DNA from 3 places in the Streptococcus milleri genome. Region 3 is predicted to be linked to each of the others. Evidence: predicted binding sites of a transcription regulator. Region 3 holds the regulator's gene; each other region holds the start of a gene.
What was found. The regulator NrdR, encoded in region 3, represses ribonucleotide reductase genes. The targets are predictions, from matches to a motif close to ACACNATATATNGTGT.
Positions count from the first base shown of each region.

Region 1: the regulator NrdR is predicted to act here: its motif matches at 1,990-2,005, upstream of nrdH (glutaredoxin-like protein NrdH).
Region 2: the regulator NrdR is predicted to act here: its motif matches at 4,165-4,180, upstream of EL087_RS01185 (deoxynucleoside kinase).

Region 1 is NZ_LR134288.1:1,248,912-1,257,190, reverse strand. Features, by position in the region: gene nrdE (class 1b ribonucleoside-diphosphate reductase subunit alpha) at 1-1,401, opposite strand, end outside; gene nrdH (glutaredoxin-like protein NrdH) at 1,656-1,874, opposite strand; gene EL087_RS06095 (phosphocarrier protein HPr) at 2,272-2,535, shown strand; gene ptsP (phosphoenolpyruvate--protein phosphotransferase) at 2,537-4,270, shown strand; gene uvrC (excinuclease ABC subunit UvrC) at 4,422-6,221, shown strand; gene EL087_RS06080 (nitroreductase family protein) at 6,328-6,933, shown strand; gene pepV (dipeptidase PepV) at 6,953-8,279, shown strand, end outside.
Region 2 is NZ_LR134288.1:220,845-229,123, reverse strand. Features, by position in the region: gene EL087_RS01210 (DUF3013 family protein) at 1-216, opposite strand, end outside; gene EL087_RS01205 (replication-associated recombination protein A) at 318-1,589, shown strand; tRNA gene EL087_RS01200 (tRNA-Lys) at 1,862-1,934, shown strand; gene EL087_RS01195 (DUF308 domain-containing protein) at 2,158-2,673, shown strand; gene EL087_RS01190 (HD domain-containing protein) at 2,746-3,405, opposite strand; gene EL087_RS01185 (deoxynucleoside kinase) at 3,471-4,109, opposite strand; gene EL087_RS01180 (epoxyqueuosine reductase QueH) at 4,296-5,063, opposite strand; gene groL (chaperonin GroEL) at 5,394-7,016, opposite strand; gene groES (co-chaperone GroES) at 7,048-7,329, opposite strand; gene EL087_RS01165 (DUF202 domain-containing protein) at 7,474-7,764, opposite strand; gene EL087_RS01160 (PTS system mannose/fructose/sorbose family transporter subunit IID) at 7,780-8,279, opposite strand, start outside.
Region 3 is NZ_LR134288.1:1,363,662-1,371,940, forward strand. Features, by position in the region: gene dnaI (primosomal protein DnaI) at 1-500, opposite strand, end outside; gene EL087_RS06675 (hypothetical protein) at 501-1,649, opposite strand; gene nrdR (transcriptional regulator NrdR) at 1,650-2,123, opposite strand; gene EL087_RS06685 (hypothetical protein) at 2,290-2,901, shown strand; gene EL087_RS06690 (endonuclease/exonuclease/phosphatase family protein) at 2,948-3,763, opposite strand; gene EL087_RS06695 (PTS transporter subunit IIBC) at 3,780-5,969, opposite strand; gene EL087_RS06700 (response regulator transcription factor) at 6,180-6,869, opposite strand; gene gndA (NADP-dependent phosphogluconate dehydrogenase) at 6,878-8,279, opposite strand, start outside.

The sequences.
Region 1 (8,279 bases), 110 kb from region 3:
GCCCATGGCACCTAGCCCAAAAGTGTGAGCTAAGCTATTGCCATGATCAATAGTCGGAACAGCTTTGATGTGAGAACTGTCTGTAACAAATGTCAGCGCCCGCGTCATGGTACGGATAGACTTACCAAAATCTGGCGAAGTCATCATATTAACCACATTGGTAGAGCCGAGATTGCAAGAAACATCTGTTCCTAAACGAACGAATTCTTGAGCGTCATTCAAGAGGCTTGGTTCTTGGACTTGCAGGATTTCGGAGCAAAGATTGCTCATGATAATCTTGCCGTCTACTGGATTCGCACGATTAGCAGTATCGATATTAACTACATAAGGATAGCCAGATTCCTGCTGCAACTTGGAAATTTCAGTTTCTAAATCACGAGCTTTAATCTTCGTTTTACTAATCTTAGGATTGGCAACCAATTCGTCATATTTTTCGGTAATGTCAATGTAGGCAAATGGAATGCCATACTCCCGTTCGATAGAATACGGACTGAAAAGGTACATTTCTTCATTCTTGCGAGCTAATTCATAAAATTTATCTGGAATGACAACACCTAAAGAAAGGGTTTTTACTCGTACTTTTTCATCGGCATTCTCTTTCTTAGTTGAAAGAAAAGCGATAATATCTGGGTGAAAAACGTTGAGATAAACAACACCGGCTCCCTGACGTTGACCTAATTGATTAGAGTACGAAAAACTGTCTTCGAAGAGCTTCATAACTGGTACCACACCAGAAGCAGCTCCTTCATAACCTTTGATAGGGGCACCCGCTTCCCGCAGGTTACTGAGGGAAATCCCAACGCCACCGCCAATCCGAGATAATTGCAGAGCTGAATTGATAGAACGACCGATTGAATTCATATCATCAGTGACTTGAATCAAGAAACAAGAAACTAATTCACCACGCCTAGCACGTCCGGCATTCAAGAAACTTGGAGTTGCTGGTTGATACCGTTGATGAATGATTTCATTGGCAATATCTTTGGCAATTGCTTCATCACCGTCGGCAAAATAGAGCGCATTGAAAAGAACGCGGTCTTCCATGCTTTCAAGGTAATATTCACCATCATTTGTTTTGAGAGCATATTGATTATAGAATTTATAAGCTGCCATGAAAGATTTAAAATGAAAATCTTGTTCATGAATGAAGCTGGCTAGCTCTTCGATGTATTCAGGTGAATAAAGCTGGATGAATTCTTTTTCTAAATAGTTTTCTTGAATTAAATAGTGAATTTTTTCTGTGATAGAAGAGAATTTTTTCGTATTTGGTTCAACATTTTCTTTAAAGAATGCTTCCAAGGCTTCCTTATCTTTGTGAAGCATAATCTGTCCGTTGATTGGACGGTTGATTTCATTATTGAGACGGAAATACGTCACATCTTCTAATTGTTTGAGTCCCATAGTGTTCCTTTTCTAAATACTAGATTTGCTATTGGCAAAAGAAAGAGGGGTGGGCAAGAACTAAAAATTGAAAATTTTAGTTCGTAGTCTCACCCCACAAAGTTACTCAACAGTTTTGAAAAGTGTTGAGGTGGTGAACGAAGAAAACAAAGTTTTCATCAAAGGTACTCTTCCGAGTATAAAAAGTGAACGGAGAAGGTCTTGTCTAGTTATCGCAGTTTTAACCATTTCTCCCATTAGGTACATGTCATAAATTATGATAATTTTTTTAATTTACCAGGTTGAAAACCGGAAAATGCTTCCGTTGGAGTTTGAACGACTGGAGCAGCATTAAAGCCTAAGCTTTTCACATGATCGATGTATTCAGTCTGTTCGTCCAAATTGATTTCACGATATTCCACATGGTTAGTGTCTAAGAAGCGTTTTGTCATTTTGCACTGCACGCAATTGTTTTTTGAGTAAATAGTTACCATAATGAACTCCTAATTTCTTTAAATTCAGTATGGAATTAGTATATCCAAAGCAGGGAATTTTGTCAACTATTATGTTCTAAATATTGTGTTTTGTTTTGGGGTTTTAAATACCATGATACTAGATATAGTGTTTTCTTGAAAAAGGAAAAAGACAGAATGAAGTCCTATTTTTGGCATCATTAGATTAAGTTTTCCTTGGCGAATAGTGGATTGAAAATGTATCAATCAATTGGATAGTGAAAATCTCGTTTTAATGAAATTTCAGTAATTCTCATAAAAAAGACTTGCTGAATACACATAAAATTCTTGAAAAAATTTTACAAAGATGTTATAATCTAGAATTGTAAGGGTTATCACATGAGACCCCAAAAAGATTACATTAAAGGAGAGTCAAACTATGGCTTCTAAAGATTTCCACATTGTGGCAGAAACAGGTATTCACGCACGTCCAGCAACTTTGTTAGTTCAAACTGCTAGCAAATTTGCTTCAGATATTACTCTTGAATACAAAGGTAAATCAGTAAACCTTAAATCAATCATGGGTGTTATGAGCCTTGGTGTTGGTCAAGGGGCTGATGTAACAATTACTGCAGAAGGTGCAGACGCTGATGATGCAATTGTAGCAATCGCAGAAACAATGACAAAAGAAGGATTGGCTTAACATGACAGAAATGCTAAAAGGAATTGCAGCATCTGACGGTGTTGCTGTTGCTAAGGCATATCTACTCGTTCAACCGGATTTATCATTTGAGACTGCTTCAGTCGAAGATACAAATGCAGAAGAGGCTCGTTTGGATGTAGCTCTTGAAGCTTCACAGAACGAGCTTTCTGTTATCCGTGAGAAAGCAGTAGAAAGCCTTGGAGAAGAAGCAGCTCAAGTATTTGATGCTCATTTAATGGTACTTTCTGACCCAGAAATGATTGGTCAGATTAAAGAAACAATTCGTGCAAAAAAAGTGAATGCTGAAGCAGGTCTGAAAGAAGTAACAGATATGTTCATCACTCTCTTTGAAAATATGGAAGATAATCCATACATGCAAGAACGTGCGGCAGATATTCGCGACGTGACCAAACGTGTGTTGGCTCACTTGCTTGGTGTACGCTTGCCAAACCCTGCTATGATTAATGAAGAAGTAGTTGTGATTGCCCATGACTTGACTCCTTCTGATACCGCTCAATTAGATAAAAACTTTGTTAAAGCTTTTGTAACCAACATTGGTGGACGTACAAGTCACTCAGCTATTATGGCTCGTACTCTTGAAATTGCTGCGGTTCTTGGAACAAATAACATTACCGAATTAGTAAAAGACGGTGATACAGTTGCCGTGAATGGAATTACTGGTGAGGTTATTATCAATCCAACAGAAGAACAAGTTGCAACCTTTAAAGCAGCGGGTGAAGCCTATGCAAAGCAAAAAGCTGAATGGGATTTGCTGAAAGATGCTGAAACAGTAACAGCTGACGGAAAACATTTTGAACTGGCTGCAAATATCGGTACACCTAAAGATGTCGAAGGTGTGAATGCAAATGGCGCAGAAGCTGTCGGGCTTTACCGTACTGAGTTTCTTTATATGGATTCGCAAGATTTCCCAACAGAAGATGAGCAGTATGAAGCTTATAAGGCTGTCTTGGAAGGAATGAATGGCAAACCAGTTGTTGTCCGTACAATGGACATCGGTGGAGACAAAGAACTTCCTTACTTTGATTTGCCAAAAGAAATGAATCCGTTCCTTGGATTCCGTGCTCTTCGTATTTCTATTTCTGAAACAGGAAATGCAATGTTCCGCACACAATTACGTGCACTTTTGCGTGCATCTGTGCATGGACAATTGCGTATCATGTTCCCAATGGTTGCTTTGTTGACTGAATTCCGTGCTGCAAAAGGCATTTTGGAAGAAGAAAAAGCTAAATTGCTTGCAGAGGGTGTGGCAGTTGCGGACAATATTCAAGTTGGTATCATGATTGAAATTCCAGCGGCAGCAATGCTTGCTGACCAATTTGCAAAAGAAGTTGACTTCTTCTCAATTGGTACCAATGACTTGATTCAATACACAATGGCTGCTGACCGTATGAATGAACAAGTTTCTTACTTGTACCAACCATACAACCCTTCTATCCTTCGCTTAGTGGATCGAGTGGTCAAAGCTGCTCACGCTGAAGGTAAGTGGGCTGGTATGTGTGGTGAAATGGCAGGCGATCAAACTGCTGTTCCGCTTCTAGTTGGTATCGGTCTGGATGAGTTCTCAATGAGTGCAACATCTGTTCTTCGTACACGTAGCTTGATGAAGAAATTGGATACGAAGAAGATGCAAGAACTCGCTCAACGTGCTCTTACAGAATGTGCAACGATGGAAGAAGTTCTTGAACTTGAAAAAGAATATCTTGATTTTGAATAATATCGAAACGAAGACCATTGTCAATTAAGACAATTGGAATCTCAGTTATTGAAAGAGGGCGTTGTTGTCCTCTTTCTTTATATTGCAAATCATTTAGGCTTTCTGTGTTCCTTTTTACTTCCTTTTGCTCATTTTTGCTATAATGATAATTATGAATAACTTGATTAAATCAAAATTAGAATTGCTGCCAACCAGTCCAGGTTGCTATATTCACAAAGATAAAAATGGTACCATTATTTACGTAGGTAAGGCTAAGAATTTGCGCAATCGGGTGCGCTCTTATTTTCGTGGGAGCCATGATACTAAGACCGAAGCGCTGGTATCTGAGATTGAGGATTTTGAGTTTATTGTCACGGAGTCTAACATTGAAGCTTTGCTGCTTGAAATCAATCTCATCAAGGAAAATCAGCCTAAGTACAATATCATGCTCAAGGATGATAAGTCCTACCCTTTTATCAAAATTACCAATGAGACATATCCGCGTCTAATTATTACGCGTCAGGTCAAAAAGGATGGGGGGCTCTACTTTGGTCCTTATCCTGATGTAGGTGCTGCCAATGAAATTAAGCGCCTGCTGGATCGAATTTTCCCTTTTCGCAAATGCACTAATCCGCCTGAGAAGGTTTGTTTCTACTACCACATCGGGCAGTGCCGAGCTCACACTATCTGCCATAATGAACCACATTTTTTTCAAGATATGGCTCAAGAAGTATCAGACTTTCTCAAAGGGCATGATGATAAGATTATTGATGAGCTGAAAAGGAAAATGACTAGTGCGGCTGAGAAAATGGAGTTTGAAAAAGCGGCTGAGTACCGCGACTTGCTTCAAAGCATTGCGACGCTTCGCACTAAACAACGAGTCATGGCGAAGGATTTGCAGAATCGGGATGTCTTTGGTTATTATGTAGACAAAGGCTGGATATGTGTGCAGGTGTTCTTTGTCCGTCAAGGAAAACTCATTGAGCGAGACGTGAATATGTTTCCTTACTACAATGATCCCGATGAGGATTTTCTGACCTATATTGGTCAATTTTATCAGGAAAAATCTCATCTGATTCCCAATGAAATTTTGATTCCGTCTGATATTGATGATGTAGCTGTTCAGGCTGTGGTAGATACGAAGATTCTCAAACCTCAGCGAGGAGAGAAGAAACAGTTGGTTAATTTGGCTATTAAAAATGCGCAAGTTAGTTTGCAGCAGAAGTTTGATTTGTTGGAGAAATCTGTTGAAAAAACGCAAGGAGCTATTGAAAATCTAGGTCAGTTGCTCAATATTCCCACCCCAGTTCGGATTGAGTCCTTTGATAATTCCAATATTATGGGAACCAGTCCTGTTTCAGCTATGGTGGTCTTTATCAATGGGAAACCCAGCAAAAAGGATTATCGCAAGTATAAGATTAAGACAGTTGTCGGTCCAGATGACTATGCTAGTATGCGAGAAGTGATTAAGCGCCGCTATAGCCGAGTCATGCGAGATGGTTTAATACCGCCTGATCTTATTGTCATTGATGGTGGTCAGGGTCAAGTCAACATTGCTAAAGACGTCATTCAAAATCAATTAGGGTTAGATATTCCTATCGCTGGTTTGCAAAAGAACGACAAGCATCAGACTCATGAATTGCTCTTTGGCGATCCTTTGAAAGTGGTCGAATTATCTCGCAATTCACAGGAATTTTTCCTTTTGCAACGCATCCAAGATGAAGTCCACCGCTTTGCCATTACCTTCCATCGCCAGCTCCGGTCTAAGAATTCCTTCTCATCACAACTAGATGGCATTGAAGGACTGGGGCCCAAACGCAAGCAAAATTTGATGCGACATTTTAAATCTTTGACCAACATCAAGAAAGCCAGCGTGGATGAAATTGTCGAAGTGGGTGTACCGCGAAAAGTGGCAGAGGCCGTGCAGGAGAAATTGAGCAAATCTACAGATAAAAAGATAACCAACTCCTAGATTTTAGGGAAGCAAGTTCATCAGACTATTTCTCGTGAAAAACCTCTGCAAGCTCTTCCAATTTATGGTAAAATGAAATTAGTATAATAAGAAAAGGAAAGTCCTTATGAAATTTCTTGAATTAAATAAAAAGCGTCATGCAACGAAGCATTTCAATGATAAAGCAGTTGATCCGAAAGATGTGCGGACGGCGATTGAAATTGCAACTTTAGCGCCAAGTGCTCACAATAGCCAGCCTTGGAAATTTGTAGTTGTTCGTGAGAAAAATGCAGAGTTGGCTGAGATTGCTTTCGGTGCAAACAAAGACCAAATCACAGAAGCACCTGTGACGATTGCTCTTTTTACAGATACAGACTTAGTTAAACGCGCTCGGAAAATTGCTCGTGTGGCTGGGGTCAATAATATGTCCGACGAATTGTTGCAATATTATATGCAAAATTTACCAGTTGAATATGGGCATTATTCTGAGCAGCAAAAAAGCGATTATTTGGCTTTAAATGCTGGTCTGGTGGCAATGAATCTTGTTTTGGCTTTGACCGACCAAGGAATTGGTTCTAATATTATCCTTGGATTTGATAAATCAAAAGCCAATCAAGTGCTAGATATTGATGAACGCTTCCGTCCAGAACTTTTAATTACCGTTGGTTACACAGACGACAAACTGGAGCCAAGTTATCGTTTGCCAGTGGATGAGATTATTGAAAAACGTTGATAGAAAGGAATCTGATTTTATGACGATTGATTTTAAAGCAGAAGTTGAAAAACGTCGCGATGCTCTATTGGCTGACTTGTTTAGCCTTTTGGAAATTAACTCCGAGCGAGATGACATGAAAGCAGATAAAAAACATCCTTTTGGGCCTGGACCTGTTAAGGCTTTGGAAAAATTCTTAGAACTAGCTGCGCGTGATGGTTATCCAACAAAGAATGTGGACAATTATGCAGGGCATTTTGAATATGGCGAAGGAAAAGAAGTGCTTGGAATTTTTGCGCATATGGATGTTGTGCCGGCTGGAAGCGGCTGGGATACGGATCCGTATACACCAACTATCAAGGATGGTAAATTATTTGCGCGTGGTGCGAGTGATGACAAAGGGCCAACGATGGCTTGCTATTATGGACTGAAGATTATCAAAGAATTAGGTTTGCCGACATCTAAGAAGGTTCGTTTTGTAGTTGGTACAGATGAAGAATCTGGATGGGCTGATATGGACTATTATTTCAAACACGTTGGTTTGCCAGAGCCAGATTTTGGTTTTTCACCAGACGCAGAATTTCCAATTATCAATGGTGAAAAAGGAAATATCACCGAATATCTTCATTTTGCAGGGGAAAATAGCGGAGCTGCGCGCTTGCATAGCTTTACTGGCGGACTTCGTGAAAATATGGTTCCTGAATCTGCAACAGCAGTGGTATCAGGAAATGTGCCAAATCTTGTAGATAAATTGGACGAATTTGCAAAGGAACACGAACTTCGATTTGAATACCAAGAATTACCGAGTGGTCAATTAACAGTTACGATTGTTGGGAAATCCGCCCACGGAGCTTCTCCACAATCTGGTGTCAATGGCGCGACTTATTTGGCGAAATTCTTGACCCAGTTTGACTTTGCAGGTTCTGCTAAGGATTATCTTGAAGTGGCTGGGAACATTCTTTTAGAAGACCATGCAGGAAAAGCTCTGAAAGTAGATTATGTAGATGAAAAAATGGGTGCTCTTTCTATGAATGCAGGAGTCTTCCGCTTTGATGAGGCAAGTGATGACAACACCATTGCCCTTAATTTCCGCTATCCACTAGGAACCAATCCAGAAGTAATCAAATCTAAATTGGAAAACTTGCCTGTAGAGAAAGTGACATTGTCCGAGCACGAGCATGTTCCTCACTATGTTCCAATGGAAGATCCACTTGTGACAACGCTTTTGGACGTGTATGAAAAACAAACAGGTCTGAAAGGTTATGAGCAAATCATTGGTGGAGGAACGTTTGGTCGTCTCTTGAAACGCGGTGTTGCTTATGGTGCTATGTTCCCAGGCTATACAGATACCATGCACCAAGCAAATG
Region 2 (8,279 bases), 710 kb from region 3:
AGGATTATAAAAGAGAACGCTTTCTTCAAAGAAAATATCTTCTGCACTACTTTCCCCATCTATATCTAAAAGTTCTATGCTATTTGCATTTTGCACTTCTAAGAGAAATGACAGCTCTACTGCATGGTTTTTCTTGTCCCAATTGATTTCATAGTCAAATGGAAAGCTTTTCTCCATTTCTTTATCTAATATATCCAAAAATCCATACTTCGCCATAGCCAGCCTCTCTCTAATCCTTTAAAATGTGTTAAAATAGATACAACTATAGTAACATAAATCAGAACAGTTGAAAAGAATACCAGTAAGGAGGAAAATGTATGCCAGAAAATTTAGCGATTCGCATGCGACCTAAAAATATCGATCAGGTCATCGGTCAAAAACATCTGGTCGGTGAAGGAAAAATCATTCGTCGCATGGTGGAAGCCAATCGCCTGTCTTCTATGATTCTCTATGGTCCGCCAGGAATTGGCAAGACTTCAATTGCCTCGGCCATTGCAGGAACTACCAAATTTGCTTTTCGGACCTTTAATGCTACCGTTGATAGTAAGAAGCGCCTGCAAGAGATTGCAGAAGAAGCCAAGTTCTCTGGTGGTTTGGTGCTGCTTTTAGATGAGATTCACCGCTTGGATAAGACAAAGCAGGACTTCCTCCTCCCTCTGTTAGAAAACGGTCTGGTCATCATGATTGGTGCCACGACAGAAAATCCTTTTTTCTCCGTCACTCCCGCTATTCGCAGCCGGGTACAGATTTTCGAGCTGGAGCCTCTGACAAATGACGATATTAAACAAGCTATTCAAACAGCCCTGATGGACACCGAACGAGGTTTTGATTTTCCTGTCCAACTAGATGATGATGCTCTGGATTTCATTGCCACTTCCACGAACGGTGACCTGCGTTCAGCCTTTAATTCTCTAGATTTAGCAGTCCTCTCTACCAAAGAGGATACTGAAGGGGCTCGCCATATCACTCTGGATATTATGGAAAACAGCCTGCAAAAGAGCTACATCACTATGGACAAGGACGGAGACGGTCACTATGATGTCCTGTCCGCCTTACAGAAGTCTATCCGCGGGTCTGATGTCAATGCCAGTCTCCATTATGCAGCTTGCTTGATTGAAGCTGGAGACCTTCCCAGTCTCGCACGACGTCTGACGGTCATTGCTTATGAGGACATTGGTCTGGCAAATCCCGATGCTCAGATTCATACAGTGACCGCACTTGAAGCTGCTCAGAAAATCGGCTTCCCCGAAGCTCGCATCCTCATTGCCAATATCGTCATTGACCTAGCGCTTTCTCCTAAGTCTAATTCTGCCATAGTAGCTATAGATAAAGCTCTTTCTGATTTGCGACAAAATGGGAACTTGCCTATCCCTCGCCATCTACGAGACGGTCATTACGCTGGCAGCAAGGAGCTGGGAAATGCTCAGGATTACAAATATCCGCATAACTACTCTGGTAATTGGGTTCAGCAAGACTATCTTCCTGAAAAAATAAAAAATGCCGATTATTTCACTCCGAATGAAAATGGAAAGTACGAACGAGCCCTTGGCATGACTAAAAATAAGATTGAGCAATTAAAAAATAACTAAAAAATCATGGTATCGTTTGCAAAAAAACAATTTTTCCTCTTGAATTTTTCAAAAATTGTGGTATCATAATTATAGAAACGCTGTGGTGTACGACTTCACACTTAAGTGTTGACCGACTATTTTTTGTATTATTAGGGAAACAAAAGACTTCTAACAGCTTGCAGGCCGTTTCACGCGGAAGCAGCTTCAGTTAGAGCGAGTTGCCCACCTGCTTAATTGTGCGGGTTCAATACAAATCGTGAAGGTCCGGCACCAATACAGCTTTTTCTGTTGCCTCCTTAGCTCAGTTGGTAGAGCAGTGGACTCTTAATCCATGGGTCACAGGTTCGAGCCCTGTAGGGGGCATAATAAAATTTAAGTAAAAAGCCTATATGATAGGCTTTTTTGTTGTTCTCACTTATAATCTTCTAACCTTGTTATAGTTACAAAAAATAATAAAACATCCTTTTTTGTTCCACAAAAAGCCATACTAAAATTCTCAAACTATCTATTTCCTTTCTTGACATCTCCCATCAAAAAAGTTAAAACGCTTTCATCCTCAAACTATACTATATAGGGGGGTATTGAAATGAAATTTTCTAATCATTTACTGCTATTCCTTGCAGGAGTTGTTTTTGTCCTTTTAGCACTTTTCCTATTTACAAACCCAGCAGCTAATCTTGTTGCTTACAGCTGGTGGATTGCATTTGGTTTACCGTTTGCTTCTATAGCAGCTATTTTAGGCTATTTCTCTGTGCCAAAAGAGCTTCGCTCACCTGTTTATCTTTTCCAATGGTTTGTTAATCTTCTCTTAGCTCTTTACCTCGTTGCTTATGGCTTTGTGACCCTGCCGGTCGTCATTCCGACCATTTTAGGAATTTGGTTAATTGTAGAAGCCATTATTGCTTTCTTTAAAGGCAATCGTCTGGGATTGATTTTCCCTATTATTGGTAGCCATATCATGTGGATAGCCTTGCTTGCATTTTTACTAGGTCTAGTGATTCTGTTCAATCCAGTAGCTACAAGTGTCTTTATCGTTTATGTCGTTGCCTTTGCATTTTTAGTTGCTGGCTTCACCTACATTATTGATGCCTTTCGTAAATAATCTAGTTGCTATTTCTATCGCATTCAAAAAAGCTAGGAAATCATATTCTCAGCTTTTTCGTCTCTTTAATTATCACTTTTTCGCATCCCATTCTGCGTAGAATTGCTCTAGGTATTCTTCCAAAAAGTGATGGCGACCTATTGCTAATTGCTTAGCATAGTCTGTATTCATCAAATCTTTTAACTTCAACAACTTTTCATAAAAATGTAGAATTGCTGTTCCTTGATTACTTCGATATTCTTCTACCGTCATATCTTCTCGTGGTCGCAAGGCAGGGTCATGAATGGGTCTGCCCGTATATCCAGAATAAGCCATAGCTCGAGCTATTCCAATTGCTCCAATCGCATCTAAACGGTCGGCGTCTTGAACAATTTTCCCCTCCAAAGTGCTGACATTTTTCTGCTGATGTCCACCTTTAAATGACATCGTTGCAATAATCTCCAGTACATGAGCTGTTTCCTCATCTGAAGCCTGATGATTCTGTAGCCATTGCTTGACCTTTTGCAAGCCCACCCCTTCATTCTCATTTAATTTCCCGTCAGCTATATCATGCAGCAAGGCAGCTAGCTCACAAATAAAAACATCTGCTTGTTCTTGTTTAGCGATTTCTACAGCATTGTTTGTGACACGCACAATATGCCACCAGTCATGCCCACTCATCTCGTCTTTCAATTCAGCATAAACAAAATCTCTTGCTTCTTGAAGAATTTTCGCTTGTCTATCCGTTATCATCTATCTCCCTTTTTATTTATATATACAAAAATCTCGAAGTGATTTCGAGACTTTCTTGATTGAATTTATTTCTCAAGCCCAATTGTTCTCATTTTTTCTTGAATTTGTTGGTAGACTTGATTCCAATCATTTGGATCTGCAATATCCAAATTATCTGTTGCAATTCTCATTTTAGGACTGTAATTGTAATCCTCATACCAATTTTGATAATGCTTGTAAAGCAGTTGATAGTAGTCAGCGAGTCCATTTTCTTCATTTGGTTGCTCATAATCGCGACCACGTTTTTTGATATTATCCATAATGTGGTCAAAACTACCGTCTAAATAGATCAACAAATCTGGCGCTTTCTTAGGCAGACCTTGGATTTCTTCCATCATATTGTCCAAAAGTTCCAAGTAGATATCATACTCTTGCTCACTGATACTTCCCTTGAGTGTATTGATATAAGTAAACAAAGCGTCTTCATAAATAGAACGATCTAGAATATTATTGTCGTCATGATAAGCCGCTTTGATCATTTTAAAGCGTTTATTTAGAAAATAAATCTGCAAAGCAAAGCCATATTTATCTGGGTCTTCATAATATTTATCCAAAATAGGATTTTCTTCTACCGGTTCAAAAAATGGCTGCGTTCCTAATTCCTCGGCTAATCGATAAGTGTAAGTCGTCTTACCTACCCCAATCATGCCCGCTAAAATAATCACTATCTTCCTGCACCTCCAAAATCTATCTAATATCAGGTCATCAGCTTCAATAAAAACACCATATATTGTGCTAAAAAAAATAATAACACAATATATTGATGACGTCAAGATATAAAACTTCTAAATGTACAAACAAAAACAACCTTGTAAGAAGAAACACGATCAACTCTAGTACAAGTGTTATTTTTAGCATTCTCCATTTGTGACAGTAAATTTAATATGCGAATAATCTTTTTCTAAATCTTTCCCCTTCAAAAAAGCTACTGCATCTTTTTTTATCTGAATGAGGTCAATTCCTTGTGCCTGCGCCGCAAAAACACAACCACAATAGCATTGTCGATAAATGTCGTACTCTTCACACATTTCAACCGAGCGTTTATAACCCTGATTTTTCTTGAAATCACTAGGAAGATACTGCGTTGCATAAACTTTCTGTACTTCTATTCCAACACTATTGATCGTCTGCGAATTTTTATGAGGACTGATGGTCAGGGCGCTTCCAAAATAGTCAAATCCCAAATCAACAGCCACTTGTGCTGTCTTATCTAAGCGATAATCATAGCAAACTTTACAACGATCGCCACCTTCCGGCTCTTCTTCCAAGCCATGTACTGTCCGGAAAAATTCCTGTGGCTCATAGGGAGCTTCTAAGTATCGAACATGATTACCAGTATTTTCATTGAAATCATGAACAAATTTTTGTGCAACATAGGCACGGCGCTGATATTCTGCCTTAGGGTGAATATTTGAATTAGCAAAATAAACCGTCACATCCGCATACTGGGTCAAATACTCCAGAGTATAGGTCGAACAGGGTGCACAACAGGTATGCATCAAAATCGTAGGACGCTTCTGATCTGATTCCCAAACTTTGACCATTTGCTGCATGACACGATCATAGTTTATTTTTTGGTTGGGATTCATTTTATTCAGAATTTCTTCAACATCAATCATCGTTTTCTCCTTAGAAATGTATCACTATTTTACCACAGAAAAGGAGTAGTGACAAATAGACAGAATAGAATATCATTCACAGGCAACACGAATTTATTCAGCAAGAGAGAATAAATCTCTAATATTCAATGAACAATCATTCTGTTTCGTTTGTCTTCTCTGTACCTATCTTATGTGCCCAAACTAAAAAATAATAAAAAGGGAAGCGAGCTTGGATTTATTGAATCCATCACCACTTCTCTTTTTAATATCCTTGAGGATACGCTTACACTTTAATATAAAAGTAATCTTGTACAAAATTGAACATGATTAAGAACTGTATTTCTTAAACTACATCATTCCACCCATCATACTTGGATCCATTGCTGGAGCGGGGCTAGCTGGTTCTGGTTGGTTAGCAACAACTGCTTCAGTTGTTAAGATGAGGCTCGCTACTGAAGCTGCATTTTGAAGAGCAGAACGAGTAACCTTGACTGGGTCAATAATTCCTGCATCAATCATATTCACCCATTCACCGGTAGCAGCATTGAAACCAGTCCCTGCTTCCGAATTTTTCAAGCGGTCAATGACGATAGAACCTTCAAATCCTGCATTTAGAGCGATTTGACGAACAGGTTCCTCCAATGCTCGAAGAACGATGTTGCGACCAGTTGCTTCGTCACCTGACAAGTCTAGTGCTTCAACGGCACTTAAAACATTGACAAAGGCTGTTCCACCACCTGAAACAATTCCTTCTTCAACAGCTGCACGAGTTGCATTGAGGGCATCTTCAATACGGAGTTTCATTTCTTTGAGTTCTGTTTCTGTTGCAGCACCAACTTTGATGACAGCCACACCACCTGACAATTTCGCTAAGCGTTCTTGGAGCTTTTCACGGTCGAAGTCAGATGTAGAACTTTCGATTTGGGATTTGATAACAGCCACACGGTTGGCAATCGCTTCGGCATCACCAGAGCCTTCAACGATAACAGTGCTATCTTTGTCCACAGTTACTTTTGAGGCTTGTCCAAGTGCTTCAATCGTTGCATCTTTCAATTCCAAACCAAGGTCTTCTGTAATCACTGTACCGCCAGTCAAGATAGCAATATCTTCTAGCATCGCTTTACGACGATCCCCAAATCCTGGTGCCTTCACAGCGACTACATTGAAAGTACCGCGGATTTTATTCAGTACAAGAGTTGGAAGAGCTTCACCATCTACATCATCTGCGATAATCAAAAGCGGACGGCTTGTTTTCAAAATATTTTCCAACAAAGGAAGAATTTCTTGGATATTAGAAATCTTCTTATCTGTAATCAAGATATATGGATTATCTAAATCAGCAACCATTTTTTCATTATCTGTTACCATGTATTGAGAAAGATAGCCACGGTCAAACTGCATACCTTCAACAACATCTAGCTCTGTTTCCATTCCTTTTGATTCTTCAATAGTGATGACACCATCGTTGCCAACTTTTTCCATGGCTTCAGAAATGTATTCTCCGACTTTTTCAGAACGTGATGAGACAGCTGCAACTTGCGCAATCGCTTCTTTATTAGAAACCGGAACAGAATTTGCTTTTAAGGCTTCAACAGCTGTTGCAACAGCTGTTTCAATACCACGACGAATGCCAATTGGGTTTGCACCAGCCGTTACATTTTTAATCCCTTCGCGGACAATTGCTTGGGTCAACACAGTCGCAGTAGTTGTTCCGTCACCAGCGATATCATTGGTTTTTGATGCAACTTCTGACACCAACTTAGCTCCCATATTTTCAAAATGATCTTCGAGTTCGATTTCTTTTGCAATGGTGACACCGTCATTTGTGATGAGTGGTGAGCCAAATGATTTTTCAAGAACGACATTGCGCCCTTTAGGGCCTAAGGTTACTTTAACGGTATCTGCCAAAATATCAACACCACGCACCATGGCGCTTCTTGCATCCGCTGAAAATTTAATATCTTTTGCCATTTTTACAATTCCTCTTTCTATAAATTTTTATTTATTCAACAATCGCTAAAATATTTGCTTCATTGACAACGAGGTACTTTTCTTCGCCGTCTTTAACATCAATTCCCGCGTGGCTTTCAACGAGAACGGTGTCACCAGCTTTTACGCTTGGCGCAACGAGTTCACCGTTGAGTGTACGAATCCCTTCCCCGACAGCCACAACTTTTGCCGTCTTTGTGGCGTCTTGTCCTGCACCTGCAATGACAAAACCACCAACTTTCTGTTCTTTTTCTTCTATTTTTAAGACCACACGGTCACCTAATGGTTTAAGCATTTGTTTACCTCCAATATCTTGTTTTAGCACTCCGTTAGTGCGAGTGCTAATATTTACATTTTCTATTGTATCACTTGGTCAGAAATAGTCAAGAAAAAAACTCTGTCAAACGACAAAGTTTTTAGGGGGAAAGCAAATAAATTTTTATCGAACCAATCTTAATTTTTCTTCAAAATCATCAATGACTTTTTTGAGATTCAATCGTCCTTTATAAATACCATAGCCAAAAACGAGCATGGCTAATATTCCCAACACTGCTAGGATCATTCCAAGAACAAAGGCAATGAGATTGATTTGACGGAAAAAATAGACCAGAACAAGACCGATACTAGCAATGGTAAAGAAGAGACTAAACCAACGTCCGAGATTTTCAATCATGTGTTTTTGATATTGAATTTCCGTTTCATATCCTTGAATCAATTCTTGTTCTGTCATAATTTTCTCCTATTTTTAGTATTTCAATCCTGGGTTGAAGAATCCAACCAATACACCAAGGAAGGCTACTACAACGAGAAGCAACATTACTTTAATTGGTGAAAGGTTTTTCTTCGCCATCAACCACCAGCAAAAGACAATAAACAAAGCTGTCAATAGACCTGGATAAACACCATCTAATTGATCTTGCAGTACCAAGAAAGCTTTTCCTGAAGAGTCTTTCAACTTGAAAGCTGTCTTCACAGGTACCCATGTTGCTGCAACAGCACCGATGACCATACCACCGATGATAGAAACAGACTTACGGATAGCTTGTCCTTGAGGTCCGACAAGAAATTCAACCGCTTTGTCTCCAAGTTCATAGCCTTTAAAGTAGGCAAATTTCATACCAAAGTAAGCGAGCAAGTTCCAAACAACGATATAGAAAATGGCACCAAGTGGCGAACCACCATTTGACAAGCCAAGAGCAATACCTAGTATAATCGGAATCAAGGTACCAACAATCAATGAGTCAC
Region 3 (8,279 bases):
ATGTAACTTTTCCCTACGCCAAAATCACCATAAAGGTAAATCGCTTTTTTGTAGTTTGGATAATCTGCCACAAAATTCGTCAGCAACTCAAAAGCCTTGTAACGACCAACATCGTCCAAATCCACTTTTGCCAAACTAGCTTCCTTGAGACTAGCAGGAAGACTAATCAAGTTTAAACGTGCATTGATGGTTGCCTGTTTCTGCGCTTCAACTAATTCTGGAGTTTCTTCATAAGAAACATCCGCATAACCCTCATTTTTCACCAAGATTGGCTTATAGCCCTTAGCAATATACGCTTCATCTCCCAGTAAGAATCGATTGCGTTCAGAAATATACTGATTAAACTTAGAAATGCTTCGTTTGATTTCAGCAGGTGTTAATCGCTCAGACTGGATAAAAGCCACTACATCTGGATCGGCTACGATTTGCTTCACCAACTCTTCATAGTTAAATTGACGAGCTTGTTTCCTATGCGCCATCGTTTGTCCAACACTCTCCATCTAGTCACCTCCTTGGTCTAATTTCGCTAAAAGTTTTCTCTTTTGCTCCTCTAGCTCAGCCTGCTTTTCAGCACTTGTTTCATTCTTATAGTCAGGATTGCTCCAGTCGGGAACATTGCTCTTTGAAGTAGCCGTTTGATTTGCTTTTTTGCTTGGTTGTTGATTTCGCTCACGAATTCGCAAAACTGCCTCTTCTGCTGATGTCACTTCTTGATATGAAAAATCATTTGCTACTTTCAAAGCGTATTTTTCATTGAGATTAGCCGAATCCACTTTGTTAAAAGTCAACAGCAAAATCACATTAATCACTTCATCTAACAGTCCCAAATTTGCCAATTCTTGCAAACACTGACGTTCTCCTCGTGTGATTGTCGCATACTTAGTTTTTTTAATTTCTGCTAAAAACTGCATGGCTGACTTACTCTTAGCCTCTCGAATAATCGTTTGTTCAGCGTTAGAAAATCCGCTTGCAGCAGGCTTTTGATTTAATTTTTGCTTCATTCGCTTGGTTGAAATCACATGACCGACAGCCGTCTCCTTAGCCAACAAGTAGGTCTCATACCAAGTCCAATTTTGTTGCTCTGAAATAGCAAAAAGTACCAGCAAATCTTCTTTTTCGTTTTCAAAACGCAAGTTTTCTCGCGCCATCAATTGTTTAAAGTAATCCAAGTCAAAATGATTCTGTTTTGATTGCGTCTCTGCCTTTGCATCTTCCACTTGAAAAATCTCTGACAGCTTCACATCTTGCTTCTCACCATTTGGGTGACTAGGTAACAAAGCCTCTACCGCAGCTTCACCAATCTTCTTTTCTAGCAGGCGCTTGTAAACAGGATTGCTTAAAAATTCACCAGACGATAGTGTGGGCTGCAAATAGACCTGAAAATGATTCTCCGTATGATAAAGCTCTACTAACTGCATAGCAGACAACATTTCTAAACTTTTTTGCAAGGCATTCATCCCCAGATTGAGATGATTCAAAATGTGCCCAAAGGTGTAAGATGATTTCCCATTGTCCCAAAAAGCAAGAAAATACTGATAGATAGAGGTCGCTTCAAGCCCTAAAATTGGCAAATACAGACGAATCAAATTGGTGCTGTCCTGGCTAATCAGATTATTCTTCACAAAAGAAAATTGATCATTCGGTTTCATCTATTGTTCCTTTTTCTTTTTCGCTGTTTTTGTAATCTGTTTCAAGAGGTTTTCCAACTCGCTCACATCTTTAAAGCTACGATAAACACTAGCAAAACGAACATAAGTAATTTCATCTAAATCCGCTAACTCTTCCATTACTAAACCACCGATATACTCGCTTGCAATCTCGTTTTCATTGCTGCTGCGCACTTTTTGCTCAATTCTGCTGACAATTTCCTCAATCTCATCACTAGAAACAGGACGTTTTTGCGCCGAACGAATGATTCCATTAAAGATCTTGTCTCTTGAAAATTGTTCCCGCGTGCCATCTTTTTTAACGACAACGAGCGTCCGTTCTTCTACACGTTCATAAGTCGTAAAGCGATACTGACATTCATCACACTCACGACGACGACGAATTGTATTACCATCTTCTGCTTGCCGACTGTCAATAACACTTGATTTACTACCACCACACTTAGGACAACGCATCTGCTTCCCTCCTGAATTCTTAATACTTCATTATACCATGTTTTAAGAAATAACAAAAGATAGGACCTTCCTCACGAAAACATATAATAATCCGTTATCCTATTTACTTCTCTCGAGAAATTTTATATAATAAATTGTAAACGTTATCATTTTAAGGAGAATTATGATGAAAAGATTTTTTTCTGTTGCCTTTTTTAAAGACAAAAAGAATATCGCTATTCTAACGCTAGTAGTTCTTTTATTGGGATCGTTTTCTGCCATGGGAAACCAGCAGAAGGACGAGAAAGAATATAAGGTACAGATTCAAAAATTAACAAAAAGCAATGAAGAAGCCGCGAAAGACTACAAAACATTAAAAAATGAGTTTGACTCCTACAAAAAAGAAAACGAGCAATATATTGCTCTAGGTAAAAAAGAGGAACAGACAAAGAAAGAGAAAGCCGCAGAGGAAAAGAAGAAAAAGGAAGCGGAAAAAGCTAAGCAAGAAAAAGAGGCTGCAGAAAAAGCAGAAAAAGAACAAGAAATAGCTAGACAAGCAGAAGAAAAACGAAAACAAGAAGAAGCAGCTGCCGCTCAAGCGCAGCAACAACAAGAGGCTGCTACAGCACAAGAAGCTCAACAGCAGGAACGAACCGTTTATGTAGCTCGTAACGGAACTGCTGATGTTTATTGGTACAGCTTAGATAATATGCCACGCAATACACGGTTTGACAGAGTAGTCACCATGACCGAGGCCGACGCTATCAATGCTGGAAAACGACACACCTCTAAAGAATGACAACCAAAAACGGGAAGTTTTATCTTGAACTTCCCGTTTTTGGTTGTTAAAATGCAACTTCTGCTTCTAACCCAAAATGGTCACTAACAACAGGTGTTGCTTTGCCGTCAAAAACAACAGCAGATTTTTCAATGTTGAAATCTTTACTTGTAAAGATATAATCAATTTTTAGAGCTTCCTTATTTCCAGCCCAGCCAGCAATATCGCCTTCAACCGTTGCTGTACCAACGACTGTGTCAGCAACAGCATGACTATCTTGCAAAGCAAGTGGACTTCTTAGAATGTGCTGATAGCCTTCATAACCGACAGGATTGTTAAAATCTCCCATCAATACCAAAGGCATGTTGCATTGTAACAATTCTTCTTCTATCTGTGCCCACTCTTCTTGGAAGCCTTTATTCCACCAGGAAAGATGACAGGAAGCCACCGTTACAAGCCGTCCATCAACTTCTGTTTCCGCCAAAAGTACTTTTCTAGTGTGATAATCCGTTGGATCGTTGGCATTTGAAACCAATAACTCCCTTGGTTTCAATGGATTTAAGGATAAAATAGCAACTCCCTCATGAAACCGATCAAAACCAATATGATTATAAGCCCAAGACCAATGATAAATAAGACCTTTCTCTACCAATCTCTCCACAAGACAATGTGCAAAGTGGTCTTTATGAATCGCAATGGCGCCATCTACCGCATGATAAAATGGAGCCTGAACAACCTGTTCAGACTCCATTTCTTGATTGACTTCCTGCAGGCAAATGACATCATATTTTTCTTGAAGAATCCGCTCAGCTAGTTGATCTAGCTTTTTTCCTTGCTCATCTTCCATCCAACTATGAGTATTTAAAGTCAGGAATTTTGCCATGATTTCTCTTTTCTATTTACAATTCTACTTTAGCAACAACCGTTTTCACTGCTACTTTGCCGAATGTTTCAACCGTTACAGATTTAATAGCTTGTGCATTTGTGAAGACAACAACTGTTGAAGTTTCACGACCTGCCGCTTTGATAGCTTCTAAATCAGCTGTCACAAGAAGATCACCTGCTGCAACTTTTTGTCCTTCTGCAACATGTACTTCAAATGGTTTACCTTCAAGACTGACTGTATCAAGTCCGATATGAACAAGCACTTCAAGACCATTATCAGTCAAGAGACCAAGAGCGTGTTTTGTAGGGAAAATGCTTGTAACAGTACCTGCTACTGGTGAGTAGATATTCCCATTTTCAGGTTCAACTGCAAATCCGTCACCCATCATTTTTTGTGAGAAGACAGGATCTTTCACATCAGAGATAGCAATGACTTCACCGTCAGCAACCGTTTCAACTTCTTCTGTTACACCTTTGTAGCTCACTTCCGCAGCTTGTGAAGCTGTCATTTGACTCGGAAGAGTTTCGGGAATCACTTCACCTGAGTCAAGTAAGTCTTGAATATCAGATTTCAGAACGTCCGCTTTCGGACCATAAATCGCTTGAACACCTTGGCCTTTCATCACCAAGCCCATTGCTCCTTCAGCTTTCCATTGTTCTTCTGTACCAACTTTTTCAGCATCTTTGACAGTTACACGGAGACGTGTCATACAAGCATCTACATCAACGATATTTGCGCGTCCGCCAAGAAGGTTAACGATATTTACAGCTTGGGATGCTTCTGCTACTTTGCCACCAGCTTGAGCAGATGAATCACTATCTTCCCCATCAGCTGTTTCATAGTTACCATTACGTCCTGGAGTTGCGTAGTTAAATTTCTTAATCATGAAGTTGGCAATAAAGTACATTCCAACTGCAAAGAGAACTGTTACCCAAATAAAGTTAATGATATCCATACCCAAACCAGCGTTGATTGCAAGTGGGGTACGAGTCAAGAATTCAATCGAACCAAATGAGTGCATACGCAAGTGAACAATATCTGCCATAGCAAAGGCTAACCCTTGCACAACAGCATACACCAAATAAAGAGGTGTTGCAACAAACATAAACATGTATTCAATTGGTTCTGTAACACCTGTTAAGAAAGTTGCAAGTCCTGTTGCAATCATCATCCCTTTGTATTTATGTTTCTTATCATCATCTACATTTCGATAAATTGCAAAGGCAACCCCCATCAAAATACCAAATGAACCAATCATTTGCCCAACTTTAAAACGAGCTGGAGTAATACTATTTAGAAGATGTTGATATTGGTCAGCGTGTGAACCTTTTAAATTAACAAGGTCTGTTACCCAAGCCAACCATAATGGATCTTGACCAAATACAGTCGTTCCTTTAGCAGCCCCTGTCAACACTTCATATGTCCCACCTAATTGAGTATAGTTGATTGGAATTGTCAACATATGGTGAAGTCCAAATGGTAAAAGAAGACGTTCTAAAGTACCAAACAAGAATGGTGCGAGAATTGGAGCTGTCTTTTGAGAGTTAGCAATCCAAATACCAAAATTGTTGATCCCAGTTTGAACAACTGGCCAAAATACTGCAAGAATCAAAGCCACAATTGTAGAACGCAAAATAACAACGAATGGCACAAACCGTTTACCATTAAAGAATGAAAGCGCATCTGGTAATTTACGGTAATTATAATATTTGTTGTAAGCAGTTGCTCCAACAAAACCGGCAATGATACCAACAAACACCCCCATATTAAGGGCAGGAGCTTCAAGTACACTTACAAAATAATCAGCCACCTTAATGGTTCCACCAAAGACAGTTTTTACAGTAGCTCCTTGTTTTGTAAGAAGGTCTGAAGTTACTCCAAAAAAGACCCCTGTAATACGGTTAATTAAAATAAATGAAAGTCCGGCCGCAAATGCACCACCAGCACGTTCTTTTGCCCAGCTACCTCCAATAGCTAATGCAAACAAAATGTGAAGGTTTCCGATAACTCCCCAACCAATTTGCTCAAGAATACCGCCTGTTGTAACAAGAGCAGCTACATTTGGATTGATCATTGGAATGGACTTACCAATACTGATCATCAAACCAGCCGCAGGCATTACTGCGATAACGACCATCAGAGCTTTTCCGAATTTTTGCCAAAATTCGAAACTGAATATGTTTTTGAATGTCTCTTTCATCATTCATATCTCCTTATAAAAATTCCACAAACGTTTTACGAAAACGTTTGCATTTATTTGACTCTTTAATTATATCATATATTTCTATTTTGTAAAGCGTTTTTATATAATATTTTAAAAATTTTTCCTATTTCTTGCTTGCAAATTGTAATAGACTAGGGAAATACGCCCATTAGAAAAGTGCAGAAAAACGATATTTCCTGCACCTCAGAGTTATTCTTGCATAGCATAACCAACACCACGCACGGTTTTTATATAACTTTTTTGCCCCGCTATATCAATTTTACTACGAAGATAACGAATATAAACATCGACAACATTTGTTTCAACAGCTCCTTCGTATTTCCACACGCGTTCTAACAACTGTTCACGGCTTAAAGCCTGATGACTTCCCATCAATGTTGCTAATAAATCATACTCTCTTCGAGTCAAAGCAATCACTTCTTCACCTCGATAAACTGTATGATTTTGCACATCAATCCGAAGATTCCGATAAGATGTTGGAACTTTCATCTGACTACAATGCTGGTCAATAAAATCACGCCCACGAAAAATGGCAGAAATTTTTTCAACTAAGTCCGTCACAATGAATGGTTCTACCATGTAAGCAACAGCAAAGCGTTGGATTTCCTCAGTATATTGAAGAATATTATCACGATTATCCAATACAATGATGACCGAAGCAGGCTTTATCACACTTAATTGTGCGGCAAATTCTGTTCCTGTCATATCGTCAAGCATAAAATTCAACAGGAATAAATCGTATTGATTCGCTCGCACAGACGCCAAAGCATCTTTTCCCGTTTCGAAAAGATCAACCCGATAACCTTCTTTTTGTAATTCTAAGCCAATAAATTGCGCTAATTTTTTTTCTTTCTCAACTAATAAAATCCGCTTCGCCATAGCCTATCCTATTTTTCATCATACCAAGAATAGTGGTAAATTCCTTCTTTGTCCTTGCGCTCATACGTATGCGCACCAAAGTAATCGCGTTGCGCTTGAATTAAATTGGCTGGCAAGTTTTCTGCACGATAGCTATCAAAGTAAGCAATCGCACTAGAGAACGTTGGTACCGGCACACCTGCTTGAACAGCCAACGCCACTACATCACGAACAGCTTGTTGGTATTTGGCAGTGACGTCCATAAAATATTCGTCAAGCAGTAAGTTTGCAAGATCTGGATTACGTCCGTATGCATCTGTAATTTTTTGCAAGAAACGAGCACGAATGATACAACCAGCACGCCAAATAGAAGCAATTTCACCAAACGGAAGATTCCAATCCTGTTCTTTAGATGCTACACGCAATTGTGAGAAACCTTGTGCATAAGACATAATTTTCGAGAAGTAGAGGGCTTGACGAATTTTTTCAATCAATTCAGCCTTGTCTCCTTCAAATTTAAATGCAGCTGGTTTTGGAAGAACCTTGCTTGCAGCCACACGTTCATCTTTATAAGCAGAAATATAGCGTGCAAAGACAGACTCTGTAATGAGCGGAAGCGGTACACCAAAGTCAAGAGCTGATTGACTCGTCCATTTACCAGTTCCTTTATTTCCAGCCGCATCCAAAATGTAATCAACGATTGGTCCATCTTGACCTTCATCATCTTTACGAGTCAAAATATCAGCAGTGATTTCAATCAGATAGCTATCCAACTCACCTTTATTCCATTCTGTAAAGATGTCAGCCATTTCTGCTGCTGAAAATCCAAGCAAGTGTTGCATTAAATCATAGCTTTCCGCAATCAATTGCATATCACCATATTCAATCCCATTGTGAACCATTTTTACATAATGACCTGCACCGTTTGGACCGATGTAAGTCACACATGGCGCACCGTCTTCTGGTGCTTTCGCTGAAATTTCTTCCAACACATCTGCTACTAATTCATAGGCTTCTTTTTGCCCACCAGGCATGATAGACGGTCCTTCAAGCGCACCTTTTTCGCCACCAGATACACCTGTTCCAATGAAATTGATTCCTGAATTTGCCAATTCTTCTGAACGACGAATGGTATCTTTATAGAAAGTATTTCCACCGTCAATCAAGATATCTCCCTTATCAAGGAAAGGTAAAAGTGCCTGAATCGTTGCATCAGTTCCTGGTCCAGCTTTGACCATGAGCATGATACGACGTGGTTTTTCGATAGAATTTACAAAACTTTCCACATCATAACTTGGAACAAAGTTTTTTTCAGGGTGAGATGCAATCACATCTTCTGTTTTATTCGCTGAGCGGTTGTAAATTGCTACTGTATAGCCACGAGATTCAATATTAAGGGCAAGGTTACGACCCATGACGGCCATACCAACA